DNA from 4 places in the Pseudarthrobacter sp. NIBRBAC000502771 genome. Region 4 is predicted to be linked to each of the others. Evidence: riboswitches for the same ligand, from Rfam matches in the RefSeq annotation. Region 4 holds a riboswitch; each other region holds the start of a gene.

The links. Region 4 has a riboswitch for cyclic di-AMP ahead of NIBR502771_RS21020 (M23 family metallopeptidase). Riboswitches for the same ligand answer to the same signal wherever they lie in the genome.
Region 1: linked by a shared signal. The riboswitch ahead of NIBR502771_RS00780 (M23 family metallopeptidase) and the one ahead of NIBR502771_RS21020 (M23 family metallopeptidase) in region 4 are both predicted to bind cyclic di-AMP.
Region 2: linked by a shared signal. The riboswitch ahead of NIBR502771_RS04775 (NlpC/P60 family protein) and the one ahead of NIBR502771_RS21020 (M23 family metallopeptidase) in region 4 are both predicted to bind cyclic di-AMP.
Region 3: linked by a shared signal. The riboswitch ahead of NIBR502771_RS07750 (M23 family metallopeptidase) and the one ahead of NIBR502771_RS21020 (M23 family metallopeptidase) in region 4 are both predicted to bind cyclic di-AMP.

Annotation. Positions count from the first base shown of each region.
Region 1 covers NZ_CP041187.1:170,449-175,449, forward strand. The annotation lists gene NIBR502771_RS21145 (C40 family peptidase) at 79-693, opposite strand; cyclic di-AMP (ydaO/yuaA leader) riboswitch at 810-1,004, opposite strand; gene NIBR502771_RS00780 (M23 family metallopeptidase) at 1,116-1,937, opposite strand; cyclic di-AMP (ydaO/yuaA leader) riboswitch at 1,948-2,189, opposite strand; gene NIBR502771_RS00785 (metal-dependent transcriptional regulator) at 2,297-2,998, opposite strand; gene serC (phosphoserine transaminase) at 3,293-4,423, shown strand; gene NIBR502771_RS00795 (DUF3027 domain-containing protein) at 4,535-5,001, opposite strand, start outside.
Region 2 covers NZ_CP041187.1:993,091-998,091, forward strand. The annotation lists gene NIBR502771_RS04755 (thioredoxin domain-containing protein) at 1-298, shown strand, start outside; gene NIBR502771_RS04760 (hypothetical protein) at 377-970, shown strand; gene NIBR502771_RS04765 (copper resistance CopC family protein) at 1,051-1,677, shown strand; gene NIBR502771_RS04770 (hypothetical protein) at 1,751-2,221, opposite strand; gene NIBR502771_RS04775 (NlpC/P60 family protein) at 2,455-3,225, opposite strand; cyclic di-AMP (ydaO/yuaA leader) riboswitch at 3,229-3,424, opposite strand; gene lspA (signal peptidase II) at 3,683-4,192, opposite strand; gene NIBR502771_RS04785 (cation-translocating P-type ATPase) at 4,189-5,001, opposite strand, start outside.
Region 3 covers NZ_CP041187.1:1,657,972-1,662,972, reverse strand. The annotation lists gene NIBR502771_RS07765 (helix-turn-helix transcriptional regulator) at 1-44, opposite strand, end outside; gene NIBR502771_RS07760 (DUF4193 domain-containing protein) at 762-1,064, opposite strand; gene NIBR502771_RS20695 (hypothetical protein) at 1,236-1,424, opposite strand; partial or broken gene NIBR502771_RS07755 (cytochrome c biogenesis protein ResB) at 1,384-1,752, shown strand; gene NIBR502771_RS07750 (M23 family metallopeptidase) at 1,927-2,751, opposite strand; cyclic di-AMP (ydaO/yuaA leader) riboswitch at 2,756-3,001, opposite strand; gene NIBR502771_RS07745 (recombinase family protein) at 3,347-3,919, shown strand; gene NIBR502771_RS07740 (Tn3 family transposase) at 3,998-5,001, shown strand, end outside.
Region 4 covers NZ_CP041187.1:3,541,918-3,546,918, forward strand. The annotation lists gene NIBR502771_RS16530 (cation-translocating P-type ATPase) at 1-1,428, shown strand, start outside; gene NIBR502771_RS21020 (M23 family metallopeptidase) at 1,850-2,212, opposite strand; cyclic di-AMP (ydaO/yuaA leader) riboswitch at 2,635-2,830, opposite strand; partial or broken gene NIBR502771_RS21280 (hypothetical protein) at 3,002-3,220, shown strand; gene NIBR502771_RS16540 (NlpC/P60 family protein) at 3,296-4,069, opposite strand; cyclic di-AMP (ydaO/yuaA leader) riboswitch at 4,073-4,269, opposite strand; gene NIBR502771_RS16545 (heavy-metal-associated domain-containing protein) at 4,512-4,826, shown strand.

The sequences.
Region 1 (5,001 bases), 1.1 Mb from region 4:
GCATCCCGAACGGGGATCTGGTTTCTAGCGGAAAAGCTGTGGGCAAAGAAATAGCCCTTGGAGCGCTAAGCCCAAGAACTACTTGTTGAGGTGGTAGTACGACGAGGTACCGGTGGCTGCGGGCGAGTGCAGCAGCGTGCCCTGGGAGGGGTTGAGCGCGCTGATCATCATGCCGTTGCCGACGTAGATACCCACGTGCGCGCCGCCGTTCTGGACAACGAGGTCGCCCGCCTGCGGGGTGGAGGTCGGGGTCATGATGCTCCACGCGTTGGTGCGCGGGATGCTGATCCCGGCCTGTGCGTAGACCCACTGGACGAACCCGGAGCAGTCCCAGCCGGTGACCGGGCTGGTGCCGCCCCATACATAGGAGTGGCCGATGCCGGTGTAGGCGATGGCTGCAATGCCGGAGGTTGCGGCGGAGACAGTCTCGGCAGCCTTGGCGGCGGGAGCGGCGTCCTGGCCGGCGGCGCGTTCGGCCGGCGCGGTGGACTGGGGACGTACCGCCTCCACCTTCGGAGCGGCGGTGGTCTTGACGACCGGGCGCTCGAAGGAAACCGTGGCCGTGGGGGCGGCCGTGACGGCCAGTGCCGTCTGTGCCGAGCCGGACTCGGTGGATGCAGAGACACCGGCGGTGGTGTCAGCGGCGTTTGCTGGCAGGCCCATGCTCAGGATCAGGCCCGATGCGGCTGCCACTACGGCAGCCTACGGTCCCGGCATTTGCACTCACGGCCTTGGACACGGCGTCCAAGGGGCTGGTGCGAACCGTTTGCGCACGGTGGCGCGCAGAATGATGGCGTGAAGACACGAAGGTAGCCTCTCCCAATGCCTGCGAGGTGAGCTGTCGGATTCGGATGGGAGTCACCCGGCCACGCAGCTTCCTGGGAAGCTGGTGACTTAACCCCAAGGCCTTCTGGAGAGAAGGCCAAAATTGGTTCCCCCGCCCCTGCCAGACGATGAAATGCGAACGGACCTTGAGCGGTGGCAGAGTTAGGCAATCCACTCAAGAGCGTCAACTTCGGAAAAGTTGACGCGAGTTAGACGGTACAGCAGTTTTGTTTCAATGTCACATTCAGGTCACGGCAGGTCGCTGCGATCTGAGAGTGGGCAATCATTCGTTACAGCCAGCCCATGGGGTCGACCACTTCGCCGTTGACCTGCACCTCGAAGTGCAGGTGGCAGCCGGTGGAGGCACCTGTGGTGCCGCTGAGCGCCACGACTTCTCCACGGGAGACCGTCTGGCCCACCTTGACGTTGAAGGACGACAGGTGGTTATACGTGGTTTCCAGTCCGTTGCCGTGGTCGATGACCACCCGGTTTCCGCCGCCGAACTGGTGCCAGCCTGCGAAGGTAACGGTGCCGGTCGCAGCGGCAAGGACGGACGTCCCGCATTGAGCCACGAAGTCCTGGCCCCGGTGGAAGTCGCCGGAGCCGCCGGTAATCGGGCTCACCCTGTATCCGAACGGTGACGCGGTGACGAGGGAGGCTAGTGGTGCAGCCAGGGTGCCGGCCGACGCCGCCCGCGTGACGGAGCCGGCGGACTGGGCACTCAGGAGCTGCTTGAGCTTCCCGTCCGGGTCAGCCTGGGTCACCACGGCGGAGCGGCTGAAGTCGATCTGGGCACCAACATCAGCGGAAATCTGCGGCTGCGGGCTGACGGAGGAAGCTGCCAGGGGCGCGTTGCCGGACGCATCAGTGGCCATGACCGGGCTGGTGGCCGGCACTGTGACCGTCAGCACCAGTCCGGTGGCAGCCAGGGCGATTCCGGCCTTCTGGCCAATCCCGCTTGCGGCGGCGAACTCCGTTACCTGCCGCAGGGGCCCCCGACGGCGGCGCGCGTCGCGATGCAGATCGCGGGGGCGCTCCACTGCTGCGTCTTCGACAACCCGGGGTGCCGAAGGGGGGCTGGCTGCGCGGCGGCGCCCCCTGGAGGTCTGCATGGTCAAGAAGGGTTCCTCTCTGGAAAAGCCTGCGGAGTTAGCTGTCGGATTCGGGTCAGAGAGATCAAAGACCCGGCCCGCCGCGGCAAGCTTCTGCACAGGGGTATTCCCGGAAGAATCCTTCACTGGAGAGGCTTGCTGCTGACGGACTTCACCCCAAGGCAGTCCCCCGCTGCCGCTTGTGGTTCCCCCGCCTCTGCCAGTAACGACTCGTGCACCCGATCCGCTGGCAGAGCTCGGCTCCGGATCGGGTAACGCTTAAGTATCAACGATTGGTTCCACTATAGGGCCTTTAGACCCTAGGTAACAATTCCGTTATCTTTGCGTGGAAGTGCCTTGCCGGGGTAAAAGGCCGGGCCTCAGGGCTGGGACACGGCCACGAAAACGTGGGCGGCAACCTCGGGCGGCAGCTCCAGTGCGCCCTCGATGCCCGGGACCCGCACGGAGATGTAGTCACCCACGCGTTCCAGCGCCACGGCGGCACCGGGCCGGATTCCACCTTCGTCCAGTTGCGCCAGCAGTTCCGGCTCCACCTGGATCGGTTCAGCGAGCCGGCTGATGGTGACAACAGAGGCCGATGCGTAGCCCTTCATGGCTTCGACCAGGCTGATGGCTCCGTCGGCGCCGCCGGTGGCAGGCTGTCCACCCAGGGCGGCGAGCCCGGGGATGGGGTTGCCATAGGGCGATTCGGTAGGGTGGTCCAGCATCTCGTAAATGCGCCGCTCAACCCGCTCGCTCATGACATGTTCCCAGCGGCAGGCTTCGTCATGCACGTAGGCCCAGTCCAGGCCGATCACGTCGGCCAGCAGGCGTTCGGCCAGCCGGTGCTTGCGCATGACCTCGGTTGCCCGCTTGCGGCCGGTGTCAGTGAGTTCCAGATGCCGGTCACCGGAGACCACCACGAGCCCGTCGCGCTCCATCCTTCCGATGGTCTGGGACACGGTAGGGCCGGAGTGGCGCAGGCGCTCGGCAATACGGGCCCGGAGGGCAACGATGTTTTCTTCCTCAAGCTCCAGGATGGTCCTGAGGTACATCTCCGTAGTGTCGATCAGATCCGTCATCCAGCTCAGCTCCTCGAGCGCAGTACCTTGCGTTGTCCCACCGTATCGCCTCTTCCCGCGAGGTAGTCCGGGGGCCAGCTTAGCCTATTTTGAGTTTGTCCGAATAGCCGAGCGTCGGGCGGCGTCGCCCGGACGGCGCGTCTCATTGTCTGGACTTTGGGCCCGCCGGCTCCCGCCGCCCCTGCCATTCAGGCAGAATGGTGAAGGCCCGCTGCGCAGCCATCGCCTGCTGCCGGCCGGGCCATGACCCGCCCGTCCGGACCAAACTTTCGTCCCCGCCGAATTGGAGCACCTGTGAGCGACACCAGCATCACGATCCCCGCCGACCTCCTGCCGAAGGATGGGCGGTTCGGCGCCGGCCCGTCAAAGGTCCGCCAGGAACAGATCGATGCGCTGGCAGCAGCGTCCAAGACCATCCTCGGCACTTCGCACCGGCAGGCGCCGGTCAAGAACCTGGTGGGATCCGTCCGCGAAGGGCTGAGCCAGTTCTTCCGCGCCCCGGAGGGCTATGAAGTGGTCCTCGGCGTGGGCGGCTCCACGGCATTCTGGGACGTCGCGAGCTTCGGCCTCGTGGAGAAGAAGGCCCAGCACCTGTCCTTCGGCGAGTTCGGGTCCAAGTTTGCGGCCGCCACCAACAAGGCGCCCTTCCTGGAGGCTTCCTCGATCATCAAGTCCGAGCCAGGCACGCGGCCGGCGGCCCAGGCCGAGGCAGGCGTTGATGTCTATGCCTGGCCCCAGAATGAGACCTCCACCGGTGTTGCTGCCCCTGTCACGCGCGTTTCCGGAGCCGACGAGGGATCGCTGGTCCTGGTGGACGCCACCTCCGCGGCCGGCGGCCTGGACGTGGACGTTGCCCAAAGCGACGTCTACTACTTCGCCCCGCAGAAGAACTTCGCTTCCGACGGCGGCCTCTGGCTGGGCCTGTTCTCCCCGGCCGCCCTCGAGCGCGCCGCGCGGATCAAGGCAGGCAACCGCTGGATCCCGGACTTCCTGGACCTCCAGACCGCCATCGACAACTCCCGCCTGAACCAGACGTACAACACGCCGTCGCTGTCCACGCTGGTCACGCTGGACACCCAGGTCCAGTGGCTGAACTCCAACGGCGGCCTGGATTTCGCCGCCGCACGCACCGCAGACTCCGCCGGACGCATCTACAGCTGGGCCGAGGCCTCCGAGTTTGCCACCCCGTTTGTGGCCAACGCGGAGGAACGCTCCAATGTCATCGCCACCATCGACTTCGACGAATCAGTTGATGCCGCGGCCGTGGCCAAGGTCCTGCGCGCCAACGGCATCGTTGACACTGAGCCCTACCGGAAGCTGGGCCGCAACCAGCTGCGGATCGCCACCTTCGTGGCTATCGAGCCCAGCGATGTCTCAGCCCTGCTGTCCAGCATCGACTACGTGGTGGGCGAGCTGCGGAAGTAGGCGCGGAGAACAGTCAGGACAACATACGACGGCGCCGCCCGGTTCATCCCGGACGGCGCCGATTTCGTTGTCCCCTTCCGGGGTGGCCGGGCTCCCGGTGGCGAGGTGCGGTCAGGCTTCCGCTTGCGTGCCGGCGTCGTCAGTTGGATCGTCAGCCGCTGTTGCGTGGCCTTCAGTTTCCGCGGCGGCCGTTACCTGGCTGTCCGCTTCGGACTCCTGCTGCTGGTCCTCGGGGCGGACACGTTCGGCCCAGGGCACCCACTCCGGGGCCAGGATCGAATCTTCCGACGGCAGGAGGCCCAGCTCATTGACCGTGACCACTTTTGAGCGGGAGTTGCGCGTCAGCACCGCGTACCACTGCCACCCCGCGTATCCGGGCAGCCGGGACTCAAACAGGTGGGTGACCAGCCGGTCGCCCTCGCTCTTGGCCGCCAGGTGCGGCCCGATGGTGGCCGCAGGCGTGATGCCCTCCACGACGGTCCGGGCAGTGTCCACGGCGGCGGCCAGGAAAGCGTCCGGCTTGCCCGTGCGCCACACGGGCACGCCTGCCTTGCGCTTGGGCGGCGTCCTGGCAGCCT
Region 2 (5,001 bases), 1.9 Mb from region 4:
GCAGGGCAAGTACGAACAGATGGCGGCCAAGATGTTCGAAACCCAGCCGCAGTGGGGCGAGAAGCAGGACTTCCAGAACGCACTGTTCCGGACCTTCGCCGAAGAGCTCGGCCTGGACATGGCCCAGTACGACGCCGCGATGGCCGCCGAGGAGACCAAGGAGCGGATCCGCAAAGACATCGCCGACGGCAAGGCCCTCGGCGTGACCGGGACCCCGACGTTCTTCCTCAACGGCGAAAAACTGGTCCTGAACAGCGAAGGCGAATTCCGCCAAAAACTCGAGGACGCCGTCAAGTAACCGGCATCGGCAGCGGGCCCTGCGGACCCGCTGCCGATCAAGGCCATGAGCAGGACTTTGCCCGGAAGGAGTTCCCAGGTGATCGCTCAGCGCATACCCCTGCGACTGCCCCGGGCCGGCGCCGTCGCCTTGGTGGTGCTCCTGCTGGCGGCCGGGGCACACCTGGCCGCCGGCGGGCAGCTTCCAGCGCTGCCGATCATGGCGGCGCTTGCCGCTGTCGTAGGACTCTCCGCGGTCTTGGTCGCGGGGGCGAAACTGACGGCACCGCGGCTTTCCTTCTACCTCTGCGGATCCCAACTCGCCCTGCACCTGGGGTTTTCAACGCTTTCAACGCCCGCGGCGGGCCGCCCCGGCCCTGCCCACCACGGGCCGTCCTTGCTGAACCTTGAAGGTGCCGCGTCCCATCAGCACTTGGTGGCCGACCCGGGCACTTACATGACGTTCGTCCACCTCGCCGCGACGCTGGGTACAGCAGTCCTCATTGCCCGCGGCGAGGCTGCCCTTTGGGCGCTTGCCGCGTGGCTGCGCCCGTTGTGCGGCGCCCTCGTTCCCGCCGTCCTTCCGGCGGACTTCCGCCACCCCCCGCGTCCGGGGCGATCCGTGGACAGGGGCTGCAGAACCCCCGTCCAGGTCGTTGTCCGCGGACCACCACTTAGATTCTGCAGATCATAAGCCCTTCGCCGCCGGCGGCAGGGCGGCCCGGTACGAAGAGGCGTGCCCGGCAACCGGATATGAACAGAATCGACGACCCCATGACAACACGTAAAATAACCACTCGCTCCCGGGCAGGCCTGGCTCTCGCCGGCGCGCTGCTGCTCGCAGCCATCGGGGCGGGACCAGCGCACGCCCACGACGCTCTTCAGTCCACGTCCCCCGAGCGGGACGCGACAGTGACAGCCGCCCCTGCCAGCGTGTCTTTGACCTTGTCGGAGCCGCCCACGGACTCACAGAGCTTGAACCTCAGTGTCATCACCGTGACTGACTCAACGGGAAAGACCCTCAGCGACGGCCAAGTCACCGTGACGGGACCGACCATCTCGACAAAGGTCGCCCCGGGAAGCAACGGTCCCTACACCGTGCTGTGGCGGACGGTTTCCTCAGACGGCCACCCCATCGAGGGAAAGTACTCTTTCACGGTCCAGGACCCCGGGGCAGAAACACCGGCGGCGGCGCCGGCCACAACAGCATCGGTGCCGCCCTCGGCCGCGCCGTCGGCAACCCAGAGCGCGGCGGCAACCACCGTTCCGATGGCTCCGCGCCCGGATGACAGCAACGCTTTGCTCGTCGTAGGCATCGGCGCAGTCATCCTCGCCATCCTGGGCGGCATCCTTTACCTTGCCCGGCGTCGCCGGGAGCCGACCGGTACCGGGGGAAACTGACCCGCAAGGAGTTCTCCAGATGCCGGCCCCGGCCGCCTCTTCACAAGAGTGCCATCCGGGGCCGGCATCTCCTTTAGGACGTGGAAATGGTGCCTGGCCGCTGATGCTCGGCCCTCGCCGACCGCCTGCGGTCCCGGTACCTGCAGACCGCAGCAGCCAAAACGGCCCCGGCCATCACCAGGCATGCTGTCACACCCACGGAGAACAACACGGAGGATACCGGCGGTGCCGGTGCTGACGCGTCGGCGGCCGCGATAATAGTCAGCCAGTAGGCGACGGTGGCCCCCGTCCACGCCAGGCCCGCACAAGCTGTCACCCATGACCATCCGGAAAACCATGCGCTGCCCTGCCGGTAAGACAAGGCGACGGCTATCGCCACGACCCCGGCGACTGCCAGGAGCTGCAGCCCCAGCAGATACGGCCCGGCCACCAATCCGACGGGGATACCCAGGCCACCCAGGAGCACAAGCCGCTTGGCAGCGAGGGGCATACCTCCCCGGTTCGCGTCCGACCGGGTACTGTCGCTCATCGTTTCATCTGGCATGGTCGAATCCTAAACTTCCTCTTCAAATGGGCTCTCCGGCGCACGTCGCGGGCCTCATGCCTAGACGATGCTGCGGCAGCGGATTGCCTTCCCTGACGATACAGCATGCGCTGGATCGAAAAGGGCGGGAACCGATGAGGCCAGCGGAAGCTGCCGCTTCCCCACCGGCACACTGAAGGCCGGCGGTTTCGGAGCCCCCAAGGCACCGAAACCACCGGCCTTTCAGTTGGTTCTTAGGCTCCTGCGCGGACGAACGTCACAGCTCCCTTGGACGTCATCCAGGTCAGGGGGTGCACGGCGGTTTCGTTCTTCCCGTTCAGCCCGGAGCTGAGGACCTGGCCGTTGCCGACATAGATCCCGACGTGACCGGGCTGCATGACCATGTCGCCGGGCTGGGGATCGCTGACGACGGTGCCGTAGTTCATGAACTGCATGGGGCCGAGGTCTCCGACGGGGATCCCGGCAGCGTTAAGCGCGTTTTCCACCAGGCGTGTGCAGTCCTGAATCATGCCGATTTGGGCGTAGGCCGAGGAAAGCATGGTGGCGTTGACTCCGCCTGCCGGAGCGGCCACGGGCGCGGCGGCCGGCGTGACAGTGACCTGGGCCTTGGCCGGAGCCGCAGCAGCGGTCGCACCCGCGGCGGGCACGGCAGCGCGGGGGGTCTCTGCGGGGACGGGTTTAGGCGCTTCGACGACCGGTGCCGGGGTCGTCTTCACGGCAGGACGCTCAAAGGAGATCTGGATTGACGCATCTGCACTGAGCGGGGCCTGTACCTGGCTGGCGAGCTCAACATTTGAGGCCGGCTCGGCCTCGCGCTGGGCCGGGGCCTCTGCTGCCTGCGCGGCGATCCCGCTGGTCAGGATCAGGCCGGAGGCTGCTGCGATGACCGCTGCCTGGCGGCCTACGCCACCGGCGTTCTCGGCAACGGATTTGGACAGGACCGCAAGGGCACTGGTCTGGACAGGGGCCGCGCGGTGGCGGCCGTGAGCACGGCGAATCGACATGAAAGGGCCTCTCCCACTGCCTGCGAGGTTAGCTGTCGGATTCGGATGGGAGACACCCGGCCGCTGTTCCAGCGCAATGCTGGAGGCGCGGCTTCACCCCAAGGCCTGCACTAAGCGGGCCACGTTTGGGTTCCCCGTCTCTGCCGGACGAATTTTGCGAACGGATCCCAAGGCAGCGGCAGAGTTAGGCAATCTGCTCAGGAGTGCCGCATTCTGAGACCGGCACGCCTCCGACCGTACCGGAGAACCTGGGCTATTGTCACATTTGCATAACGTGCGCACGGCTGCTGCGGGTCTCAGGCAGCCCCCCAATCAGCGCTGCAGCCAGTGCTCGGACTCGACCCCTTGGGGTGCCGTCCGAGGTTCCCTTTCCGCCCGTGCACTCCAGAGTAAAGACCTTGTCGGAGCTGGCGCGACCTGGCCACCGCCGCCTGGAGGCGAAGGCCCGGCTGAAGGACTAGTGGCCGGTCCGGGGCGGTCGGGTGATGACGTTGCCCAGGACCAGGAGCGCCGCCCCGGCGGTGACGAACACGTCGGCAAGGTTGAAGGTGGGGAACCAGCCGCTGTGGAAGTAATCGACAACTCCCTGTCCGTCGAGCCTGTCAACGAAGTTTCCGACGGCTCCTCCGAGCAGCGCCGCGGCCCCGGCCCGGGTGAGGCCGGTCATGGAAGGGGCGGAGGTTACGGCGTACCAGAGTAGGGCAGCGATGATCACGCCGGTGACGGTGATAACAACCCACGGGGACAGATCAGCCCCGAAGCTGAAGGCGACGCCGCGGTTATAGAGCAGCTTGATGTTGATGGGGCCGAGGTCAGTCGCCGTGCCGTTGGAGAGTATGGCCTCTGCCAGCGCCTTGAGGGCCAGGTCGGCCGCCGCCAGGACGGCGGCGCCAAGCAGCACCACCGCCCTGGACCGTCGCGCTGTGGCGGCGGGTGAGTCCTGACGCCCTATGGTTTGGGCGCTCACGCTGCCGGTTCCAGCGTGGGGGCGGGTTCGGGCGCACGAAGTGTGGTCTTGCGGCTGATCCGTCCGGCGCGGACTCCGTTGGCGATCACGGCTATTTCGGCCAGTTCGTGGATGAGGACCACGGCGGCCAGGCCGAGCAGTCCGAACAGTGCCAGCGGGATCAGCACAGCGATCAGCAGCAGGGACAAGCCAACGTTCTGGAGCATGATGCTCCGGGTCCGGCGGGCGTGAGTGAGGACCTGGGGCAGGTGGTTCAGGTCCTCTCCCATCAGGGCGATGTCTGCTGTTTCAATCGCGACGTCCGTGCCCATGGCGCCCATGGCGATGCCGGTGTCGGCGGTCGCGAGGGCTGGGGCGTCGTTGACGCCGTCGCCGACCATGGCGGTGGGGGCGCGGCCTTTGAGCGTGCGGATGATCTCGGCCTTATCCTCGGGGCGGAGGTCCGCGTGAACCTCTGTGATGCCCGCTTCCTGGGCCAGGGCTGTGGCGGTGATGAGGTTGTCACCGGTGAGCATGGCGGTTTTGTAGCCGGAGGCGCTGAGTCTGGCGATGACTTCCCGGGCCTCGGGCCTCAGTTCGTCCCGTACGGCGACGGCGCCGATGACCTGGCCGCCATCCTCGATCAGGACGGCCGTCGCGCCGGCGTGCTGCATCCGCTCGACGTCGGGGGTGAGGGGCCCGGCGTTGATCCACCCGGGGCGGCCGAGACGAACGACCCTGCCGTCAAACCGACCCTCGAGGCCGGCGCCGGGGACGGTGTCAACGTCGGTAACAGCCGCGCGTTCGGTGGTGGCTGCGAGGATGGCACG
Region 3 (5,001 bases), 1.9 Mb from region 4:
AGCTGGCCGCAGGAATCCGCCGGAACCTCAAATTGAATCGCCATATATCGATGATAGCGGAATAGAATGTTGTTATCGTAGATGCCCGACCAAGAGTGCACGGAAGTGGGGCCGACCCATCGCACGGGCATCCGGAACGAGCTCATGGGCCGTTTGCCGGCGTACGGCAACGATCGGTACCGTTCGGCGACGTGGACGGCTTAGCGCCAGTTTTCCGCGAATTGGTCCCGGGCGCCCGATCAGGGGGCGGACAAGAATCTTTAGTTCCGCTCCCTGGGGGTCCGATAGTACGTCAAAGCCCAGCGGCACGACGTCCTTGATGTCGATGGTGGATGTGATGGCTTTGCTGACCGGGTAGTTGCCCGGGCAATCAGGCGGATTATCCGCGGCCAGTCGTTGATGCTGAAGCACCAGCTGCCGTGGATGCTCAGTTCGTTCTCGGATAGTTTGATGGCGTCGATCTGGGCGGGTTTGGTGTGGAGTCCGGTCTGCACGATGCTGCCGCGGAGACACTGTCTCAACTGAGTTGGTACAGCCTCTTTGCCACACCGGTAGGCCGCGCTGGCGCAGCATGCAGGTGTCCGCAGCCGAACCGACTACGTGATGGCTTTTCCCAAACCGAAAGGCTCGGGATCTTCGCCGGTGAACGGGACCAGCGGCCGCCTCGATCGTTCCGGATAAGAGCGAGAGCTAGGTTCGGTGCGTACGTTCCGGTCCACACGCGGCCGGAGCAATGCTGGTTCCGGCTGTGGTCTAAAGAGTCAGCTTTCGCATTCGAGGCAGGAAGCGTAGCCGTCACTCCCGATGGCGATCTGTGAACGGTGCCGGACCAGGAAACAGGAGTAGCAGGTGAACTCGTCATCCTTTTGCGGGATGACCTCTATGGCCAGTACCTCATCGGAGAGGTCAGCCCCGGGCAGTTCCACACCGTCGGTCGTGTCAGCCTCATCCAGCGCGCTGACCACACTGCGGGCATCCGGGGCGTTCGCGGACCGGAGCGCCTGAAGCGTGGCATGGCGCGACTCTGCAACATCGGGTCGCGCTTCGTCGTAGTCGGTCGCCACCTTTGATTCTCTTTTCGTTGTGGTTTTCTGGGAATGAACCGGGCCTCGCGGCATTTGGATGCCTACGGCCGGAGTGCCGGTGATGCCCACCTCATGCCCGAAGGGCACCCGTGCCGCCCAGGTCAAAGGGCCCGGCCACGCAGCGATTGACGCCTCCATTAAACATCACTTCTACGTATTGTAGAAGATGCGGTCAATGGAACCGCACCGCGCCGCCACGATCGGAAAGTAGCCGATGCCTGTGCACAGCGGCTCCGGGGGCCAGTCGGCCTCCCGCGGAGGCCGCGACCGCGGTTCCCCCGCCACTTGGGCTTCCGGCATGCTGCGCTGGGCCTGGACCCAGCTGCCCAGCATGCGCACGACCTTGTTCCTGCCGCTCCTGCTGGCCGTGGCCGCTGTCCCGGGCTCACTCTTCCCGAAGCGTCCGGCGAATCCTGCCGTCGTGCCCCGCCATATCAAGGGACAACCCGGACTTCGGGAGAATCCTTGACGCGCTGCAGTTCTACGACGTGTATTCTTCGGCTTGGTTCTCCGCGACCTACATCCTGCTGTTCATTTCCCTGATCGGCTGTATGCTGCCCAGGGCCCGGGCCCATTGGAAAGCCTTGCGCTCCGCCCGCCCCGCACGCCCAGGCGACTGTCCCGCCTGCCGGAATACGGCACCGTCGTACTGCCGTCCGGAACCGGTTGGCTGAACTACTACAACTCTGAACGCATCCACGCCGCCATCAAGGACACCCCGATCACGCGAGGGTCACCAACCTGATGGCTGGGTACAGCTAGATCAGCCGGGGTTTGGAAACAATGTCACATTCAGGTCATGGCACGTCACTACGATTTGAGAGCTTGCCATCGGTTGAATCTAGAGCCAGCCGGTGGGGTCGACAACGTTACCGTTGACTTCAACCTCGAAGTGCAGGTGGCAGCCGGTGGAGGCGCCCGTGGTTCCACTGAAGGCCACCACGTCTCCCCGGGACACTTTCTGTCCATTGGTCACGTTGAAGGAAGACAGGTGGTTGTAGGTGGTTTTCAGGCCGTTGCCGTGATCCACGACCACGCGGTTCCCTCCGCCATACTGGTCCCAACTTGCGAAGGTGACGGTGCCTGCGGCAGCGGCCAGGACGGAAGTGCCGCACTGGGCCACGAGGTCTTCTCCCCGATGGAAGTCCCCTGAGCCGCCTGTGATGGGACTGACCCGGTACCCGAACGGCGAAACCACGGTCATCGCAGCGAGCGGATTGCCAAGAGTTCCAGCGGAGGCTGCACGGGTGATGGAACCGGCCGACTGGGCACTGAGTAGCTGTTTCAGCTTGCCGTCCGGGTCCGCCTTCGTGGCCACGATGGAGCGGCTGAAGTCGATCCGGGCTCCGGGCGCCGCGGAAATTTCAGGCTGTGGGGCGGCGGAAACGGCGGACGCGGCCTGAACGGGTTCCTGCGCTGCCATCACCGGGCCGGTCACCGGAACGCTCACGGTGAGTACCAGGCCCGTTGCTGCCAACGCCATGCCGCCCTTTTGGCCGACGCCGCTGGAGGCGGCGAAATCTGTGATCTGGCGGAAGGGTCCCCGGCGACGGCGTGCTTCGCGCTGCGGATCGCGGGGCCTCTCCGCGGTAAACGCCTCGGTCACTCGACGCGCCGAAGCGGGGCCTGCCGCGCGTCGACGGCCCCTGGAGTATTGCGTGGCCAAGACTTTTTCCTCTCTGGATAGCCTGCGAAGTTAGCTGTCGGATTCGGGTCAGAGAGTTCAAAGACCCGGTCCGCCGTAACAAGCACTTTGCGCAGAGATGTCCCCGGAAGGATCCTTATCTGGACGAGGGCTTGCTGCTGACGGACTTCACCCCGAGGCAGTCCTGCGACTGCCGGTTGTGGTTCCTCCGCCTCTGCCAGTTGGTGACTCGTGCACCTGATCCGCTGGCAGAGCTCGGCTCCGGATCAGGTAACGTTTTGGTATCGATGCTTCCGGTCAACTATAGCCGACCAGCCCGGACGGTAATAATTCCGTTATCCATACGGAATGGCCGTCACTGCGCCGGGTGAGCGCGCCACTACGGGCGGGGTCTCGCCATCATGTTCGCCACCGGACTACTCGTCGTCGCCTATCATTGCAGGGACCAAACCCGCGGAAGAGTGGCAATAAGCATCTTCCGCCTGACCGGTAACGATCGTTCGCAATACGCTCCCAGTCGAGTTCGAAGAAGTGCGGAAGCACGGGACCTCATTTGTAATGCTTCGCGTGTACCCTTCTATGTAACGTCCAGCCGGGTTACTGATACATTTTGAGGATGCGTATCGGATACGGACGGGTTTCAACCCATGACCAGCACCCCGAAGCCCAGCACGACGCCCTGACAGCGGCAGGCTGTGAGCAGATCTTCATTGACACAGCCTCCGGAAAACTCGCCCGCAGACCCGAACTCGACAAAGCGCTGCTCTCGGCCAACCGGGCGGGTGATCAGCTCGTCGTCACCAAACTCGACCGGCTCGGGCGGTCGCTGGAAAACCTCATCGACTTATCCAATACGCTGCAGGTGCGTGGTGTTGACCTAGTGGTCCTGGACCAGGGCATCGATACCTCCACCGCGCTGGGGCGGATGTTCTTCCAAATACTTGGCTCTATCGCCGAGTTCGAACACGCGCTGATGTCTGAACGGACCCGTGACGGTCTGGCCGCTGCCCGTGCGCGGGGGCGGACCGGCGGGCAGAAACCAAAACTAGGCCCCCGTCAGGTCAGGCTGGCCCGCGAAATGTATGAAGAAAAGGGGCCCGACGGCAAGCGTGCACACACGGTCGAGCACATCGCCCAGGAGTTCGGCGTCACCCGGCCAACCATCTACCGGCACCTCGCCAAACCATGAACGGCGGGCCTTGCATGTCACAGCAGAACGGCAGCATGTCCGCCGGGCACGGCGGCGTAGCAGATAAGAGCTTCTGAAGTGGCTCTGCGCTCTTTGCTCACGGCTGCCGAGCGTAGCCATATCCTGGCAATACCCACCGGAACAGAGGACATCGCAGCCCACTACACGCTCAGTGAGGCGGATATGTCGTTGATCCGCCAGCGTCGCGGAGACGCGAACAAGCTGGGCTTCAGCGTCCAACTGGCTCTACTGCGTCACCCGGGGATCCAGCTGGCCGAAGACACCCAAGTGCCCCTTGAAGTCGTTTCCTGGCTGGCATCCCGCCTGTCCGTTTCATCCGAGGCCTGGGACGAGTATGGAACCCGTGAGGAAACGCGGCAGGAGCACGGGAGAGAGATCCGCGCGTACCTGGGCATGTCAGCGTTCGGAATTGCAGACTTCCGCCAGCTCGTGGAGCACGTGGGCGCCGTGGCTGCGCAAACAGACAAGGGTTTGCTCCTGGTCGAAGGCGCGAGGGACTTCCTGCGGGCAAGGAAGGTCGCTCTGCCTGGCGTCAGCGTCATTGAACGGGCCTGCGCTCAGGCCCTGACCAAGGCGAACCGGAACATTTACGCCACCCTGTGTGAGCAGTTGTCCGCGGACCACTGCAAACGACTGGACGGGTTGCTTCTCCGTCGCCCTGAGAGTTCATCGACTGAAATCGGCTGGCTGCGGCAGGCACCGCTGCGCGCCAACGCACGGGCGATGAACGAGCACATCGACCGGCTCACCACCTGGCGTGCCCTTGATCTCCCGTGTGCGGCGGCCCGGCTGGTTCACCGGAACAGGCTGCTGAAGCTTGCCCGGGAGGGGGCAGCGATGACCGCGGCGGATCTGGCCAAGTTTGAACCTACCCGCCGGTACGCGACCCTCTTTGCCATGGCCGTGGAAAGCATGGCAACCGTCACCGACGAAATCATCGATCTGCACGACAGGATCATTGGCCGGCTCATCCGGACAGCGCAGAACAAACAAAACCAGGCCACGCTTGCGTCCCGCTCCACCGTCACAGCCATGATGCGCATGCACTCAAGGCTCGGTGA
Region 4 (5,001 bases):
ACGGACGGGTTCGTGGTGGAGGGCCAGGGCGCGGTGGACACCTCGCTGATCACAGGCGAACCGGTGCCGGTCGAGGTCGGTGTGGACGATACCGTGATCGGGGCGACCATCAACACCAACGGCCGGCTGCTGGTCAAGGCCACACGGGTCGGCAGTGAAACCACCCTTGCCCAGATGGGACAATTGGTCAGCCAGGCCCAAAGCGGCAAGGCGGCGATCGCGCGGCTGGCCGACCGGATCAGCGCGGTCTTTGTCCCGGTCGTCCTGGGCATCTCTGCGGTGACCTTTGCAGCATGGCTGATTGCCACCGGGGACCTGCAGCCGGCATTCACCGCCGCAGTAGCCGTGCTGGTGATTGCATGCCCCTGTGCGTTGGGTCTGGCAACTCCCACGGCACTGCTCACCGGGACCGGGCGCGGCGCGCAACTGGGCATCCTGATCAAGGGCCCGCAGGTCCTGGAAGACACCAGAACCGTGGACACCATCGTGCTGGACAAGACCGGGACCGTCACCAGCGGCAAACTGTCCGTCTCCGCTGTCCGGAGCCTGACCGGGGCCGACGGGGACGAGCTGCTCGCCCTGGCCGGGGCGGTCGAAGCGGCCAGCGAACACCCCGTGGCCCACGCCATTGCACGGGCCGCACGCGAACACGGTCCCCTGGCGGCGGTGGCCGACTTCGTCAGCGCCCCGGGCGGGGGCGTGCGCGGCACTGTCAACGGACGCTCAATTGTCGTCGGACGCGCCGGCTGGCTTCGGGACAATGGCATCGACACCCCTGCAGAAAGCATGGAACATCTGCACGCGCTGGAGGACTCCGGAGCGACCGTGATCTGGGTCGGCGTGAACGGAGAGGCCGGCGGCCTGATCAGCCTCACCGACACCATCAAGCCGGGCTCAGCGGCTGCGATCGGCAGGTTCAAGGAGCTCGGACTGCGTCCGGTCCTGCTGACCGGCGACAACACAGCCGCGGCGCTGGCCGTTGCCGCGCAGGTGGGCATCCCGGCCGCGGATGTGCTGGCAGGGGTCCTGCCAGAAGGCAAGGTTGAGGCCGTGCGCCGGCTGCAGGAGACCGGCGGAACCGTGGCGATGGCAGGGGATGGCGTCAACGACGCCGCCGCCCTGGCCCAGGCTGACCTTGGCATCGCCATGGGCAGCGGGACCGATGTGGCGATCGCCGCAGCAGACCTCACGGTCATGGGAAGTGACCTCGGGCAGGTCGCGCAAGCCATCGAGCTCTCCCGAAAGACGCTGGCCACGATCAAGACCAACCTGTTCTGGGCCTTCTTCTACAACGCCGTGGGCATCCCGGTCGCCGCGCTGGGCCTGCTGAACCCGATGATCGCCGGGGCCGCGATGGCCGCCAGCTCGGTCCTGGTGGTGACCAACTCGCTGCGATTGCGCCGCTTCGGACGGGCCGCGATGAGGTGAATCCCCTTCCGCCTGCGGCAGGGATGGTGAAGGCCGGTGATACACAACCCCCAAAGGCAGTGCATCACCGGCCTTCAGCAGTTTATTCACCGGCGCGGACAAACGTCGCGGCGCCTTTGGGGTCATCCGGGTCATGGGGCAGAACGCAAGTTCGTGGACGGACACGACGGGGTCGAGCTGCGGCCGTGTGCCCCGGTAATGCCTGTGGCCATGACGACCTGTCCAGTTAAAACGGACGTCATGTTTCTGGGCCTCCAGGCTGGCAGAAGAAGGTAGGAGAGGATCCACTGAGGCAGGCGCGGGACCGGTACGGCTGAAGCGCCGGAGGAGGTCCGGTCATCGGAAGCTTCCTGTCGGCGCCACTCTACGTTTCCGCAACCATGAACAGCTGACGGACTTGAAGCCGGAAACCGGTCTCTCCTTATATGTAGGCCGAGGGATTTACGGTCGCACCGTTAATCAGGACTTCGAAATGCAGATGGCAACCAGTTGACGCCCCGGTCGTACCAACGCCGGCAATCTGTTGGCCCTGCGTTACTGGTTGCCCAATCGAAACACCGATGCTGGCCAAGTGGTTGTAAGTGGTCTTCATCCCGTTGCCATGATCCACAACGATCCGGTTGCCACTGCCATAGGGGCTCCAGCCTGCCTCAACGACTTTCCCTGGGCCTGCAGCGAACACCGGGGTCGAGCATGCTCCTGTCAGGTCGATGCCGATGTGCAGTTCGCCGGCAGCTCCGGTGATGGGGCTGACACGGAATCCGAAGGGGGAGCTCACGTTCATGGCGGCCAGTGGTGCCCTCAGGCCGCGGGACTGTGCAGTGGGGGCCAGCGCAGCCGCCGGTGCTACTGGAGTCGATGCTGCAACCGTTCCGGCAGCCTCCACGGGCGACGCAGGTTTAGGAGCCGGCTGGGAGGTTACCGCGGGGCTGTCAAAGGTCAGGGAGGCGGTTGGCACTGCGGTAACTGCAGCCTCAACGGCAGGAACTGCGGACGCGGCGGCCCGGTCCGGAGCTCCGGCTCGGCCACCCGGGTCGGCCTGCGCGGCCGAAAGGGCCGTGAGGGCGATCATTCCCGTGACGGCAGCTGTAACGCCCCACTGATGGCTGCGCAGCAGAATGGCAGCGTCACGCAAAAGGGGGCGGCGTGTCCTGGTAGCAGGAAGGGCACGGCGACGGCCGTGTCTGGGCTGGGCAGACAAGATTGTGGTCCTCTCGGCGCCGGCGAAGTTAGCTGTCGGATTCGGACGAGTGGACTGTCCGGCTGCTGGAGGACGCGCGGTAACGCAGCCGCCAGGTAGCTTCACCCCAAGACGCGCTCCGGCGCCGTAAGTGGATCCTCCGCCCCCGCCTTGAGAAGCTCATAGTTATTGACCGCCGGCGGGGTTTGGCGTAGCGGTCAACACATACCCGCCAGGGGTATGCCTCTCTAGAGTAGCGAATCGTTCGCATAAGTTACAAATCCGTTATTCATTCCACTCGCGGCTGCTTGACCCAAGCAGCTGCGCATTGCCCAATAGTGGCGGCGTACATCGCGATCGGGGGATCCGGCGATGATGGGGGAGTGATCTGGCCAGGTCGCCCAACCGATTGACTGTCCCCCCGGACGCTGGCGCCCCCTTAACACCAACCGGTTCTGGGCGGTCTTCTACAACGCCGTGGTCATCCCGGTCGCCGCGCTGGGCCTGCTGAACCCGGTGATCGCAGGCGCCGCGATGGCCGCCAGCCAGGTCTTGGTGGTTTCCAACTCGTTGCGGCTGCGCCGCTTCGGGCGGCCCGCAATGAGGGTGTAGTCCCGATTGCGGCAGGGATGCTGAAGGCCGGTGATGCACAGCCCCCAAGGCAGTGCATCACCGGCCTTCAGTGGCTTACTTACCGGCGCGGACGAACGTGACGCTGCCCTTGGACGTCATCCAGGTCAGCGGGTGTACGGCGGTTTCGTTCTTCCCGTTCAGACCCGAGCTGAGGACCTGGCCGTTGCCGACGTAGATTCCCACGTGGCCGGGCTGCATGACCATGTCACCAGGCTGCGGGTCGGTGACCACGGTGCCGTAGTTCATGAACTGCATCGGGCCCAGGTCCCCGACAGGGATGCCGGCAGCGTTGAGTGCGTTTTCGACCAGCCGGGTGCAGTCCTGGATCATGCCGATTTGGGCGTAGGCGGAGGAAACCATGATGGCGTTGATACCGCTGGCCGCGGGCGCGGCTACAGGAGTGGCGGCAGCAGGGGCAACCGTCACCTGCGCCTTCACGGGCGCAGCCGTTGCAGCCACCGCGGGTGCGGCGGACGCCTTGGGCGCCTCGACGGCGACCGGCTTGGGTGCTTCCACGACCGGAGCCGGGGTGGTCTCCACCGCGGGACGCTCGAAGGAAATCTGGACCGTTGCATCCGCACTGAGCGGAGCCTGGACCTGGCTGGCGACTTCCATCGCCTGAACCGGCTCCGCCTCACGCTGGGCCGGGGCATCGGCTGCCTGGGCGGCAATGCCGCTGGTCAGGACAAGGCCGGACGCCGCGGCGATAACGGCCGCCTGCCGGCCGGCGGCACCGGCGTTTCCGGCGACCGATTTGGACAGCACCGCAAGCGTGCCGGTCTGGACAGGGACCGCGCGGTGACGGCCGTGAGCTTTGCGCATGGGCATGAAAGGGCCTCTCCCACTGCCTGCGGGGTTAGCTGTCGGATTCGGATGGGAGACACCCGGCCGAGGCTGGTACCAAAGGAACCAGGCACGGCTTCACCCCAAGGCCTGCCCACAGCAGGCCAGTGTTGGTTTCCCCGTCTCTGCCGGACGAAAGTTGCGAACGGATCCCGGGCAGCGGCAGAGTTAGGCAAGTCTGCTCGGGAGTGCCGCATTCGGAGAAACCGGCACGGCTTCGACCGTACTTCACGCACGCATCACTTGTCACATTTGAATAACATAAGATGCAGATCACAGGTCGTTTACTTTCTTCCTGATACCCCCACCCGGTATAGTTTCTGCTGTTGTCAGTGAAGTGGTATGTCCCGGCCGGCCCCTGCGCCCGGCTCTCACAGCCGTTCAATCCCAGCGCCCATTAGTCCTTCGTCAAGGAATGGAAACTGACATGTGTGGAACCGAAAACCGTTCCCAGCTGCCGCTTGCCGCGGCATCGGGGTGCAGCTGCTGCTCGACCGAAGCCGCCCCTTCCCCCACCGCAGCCGCCGGTGCCACTACCGTTGAATTCGCTGTGGACGGCTTGACCTGCGGGCACTGCGTGCAGACGGTCGAGAAGGCTGTCTCTGCCGTTGATGGGGTGGAATCTGCCTCCGTTGACCTCGTCCCCGGCGGCCGCTCCCGCCTGCGGGTGCAAGGTACGGTCGACGCGGCAGTGATGCGGGAGGCTGTGACTGCGGCCGGGTACACCTTCGCCGGCATCTAGAATCTGCATGTCCCCGGCACCTTCTGCTCGCGCCGGGGCATTGTGCCTCCCGGCGAGGAGGGCCATTTCCGCAACGTCACCACCCGCAGGTGCCCCCGGGCGACCTGAAAAGCCGCCCATCCCGGTGCCGACGTCGCTGAGCGGGAGCGGCAGACGGACATGCAGGCCCGCGCGT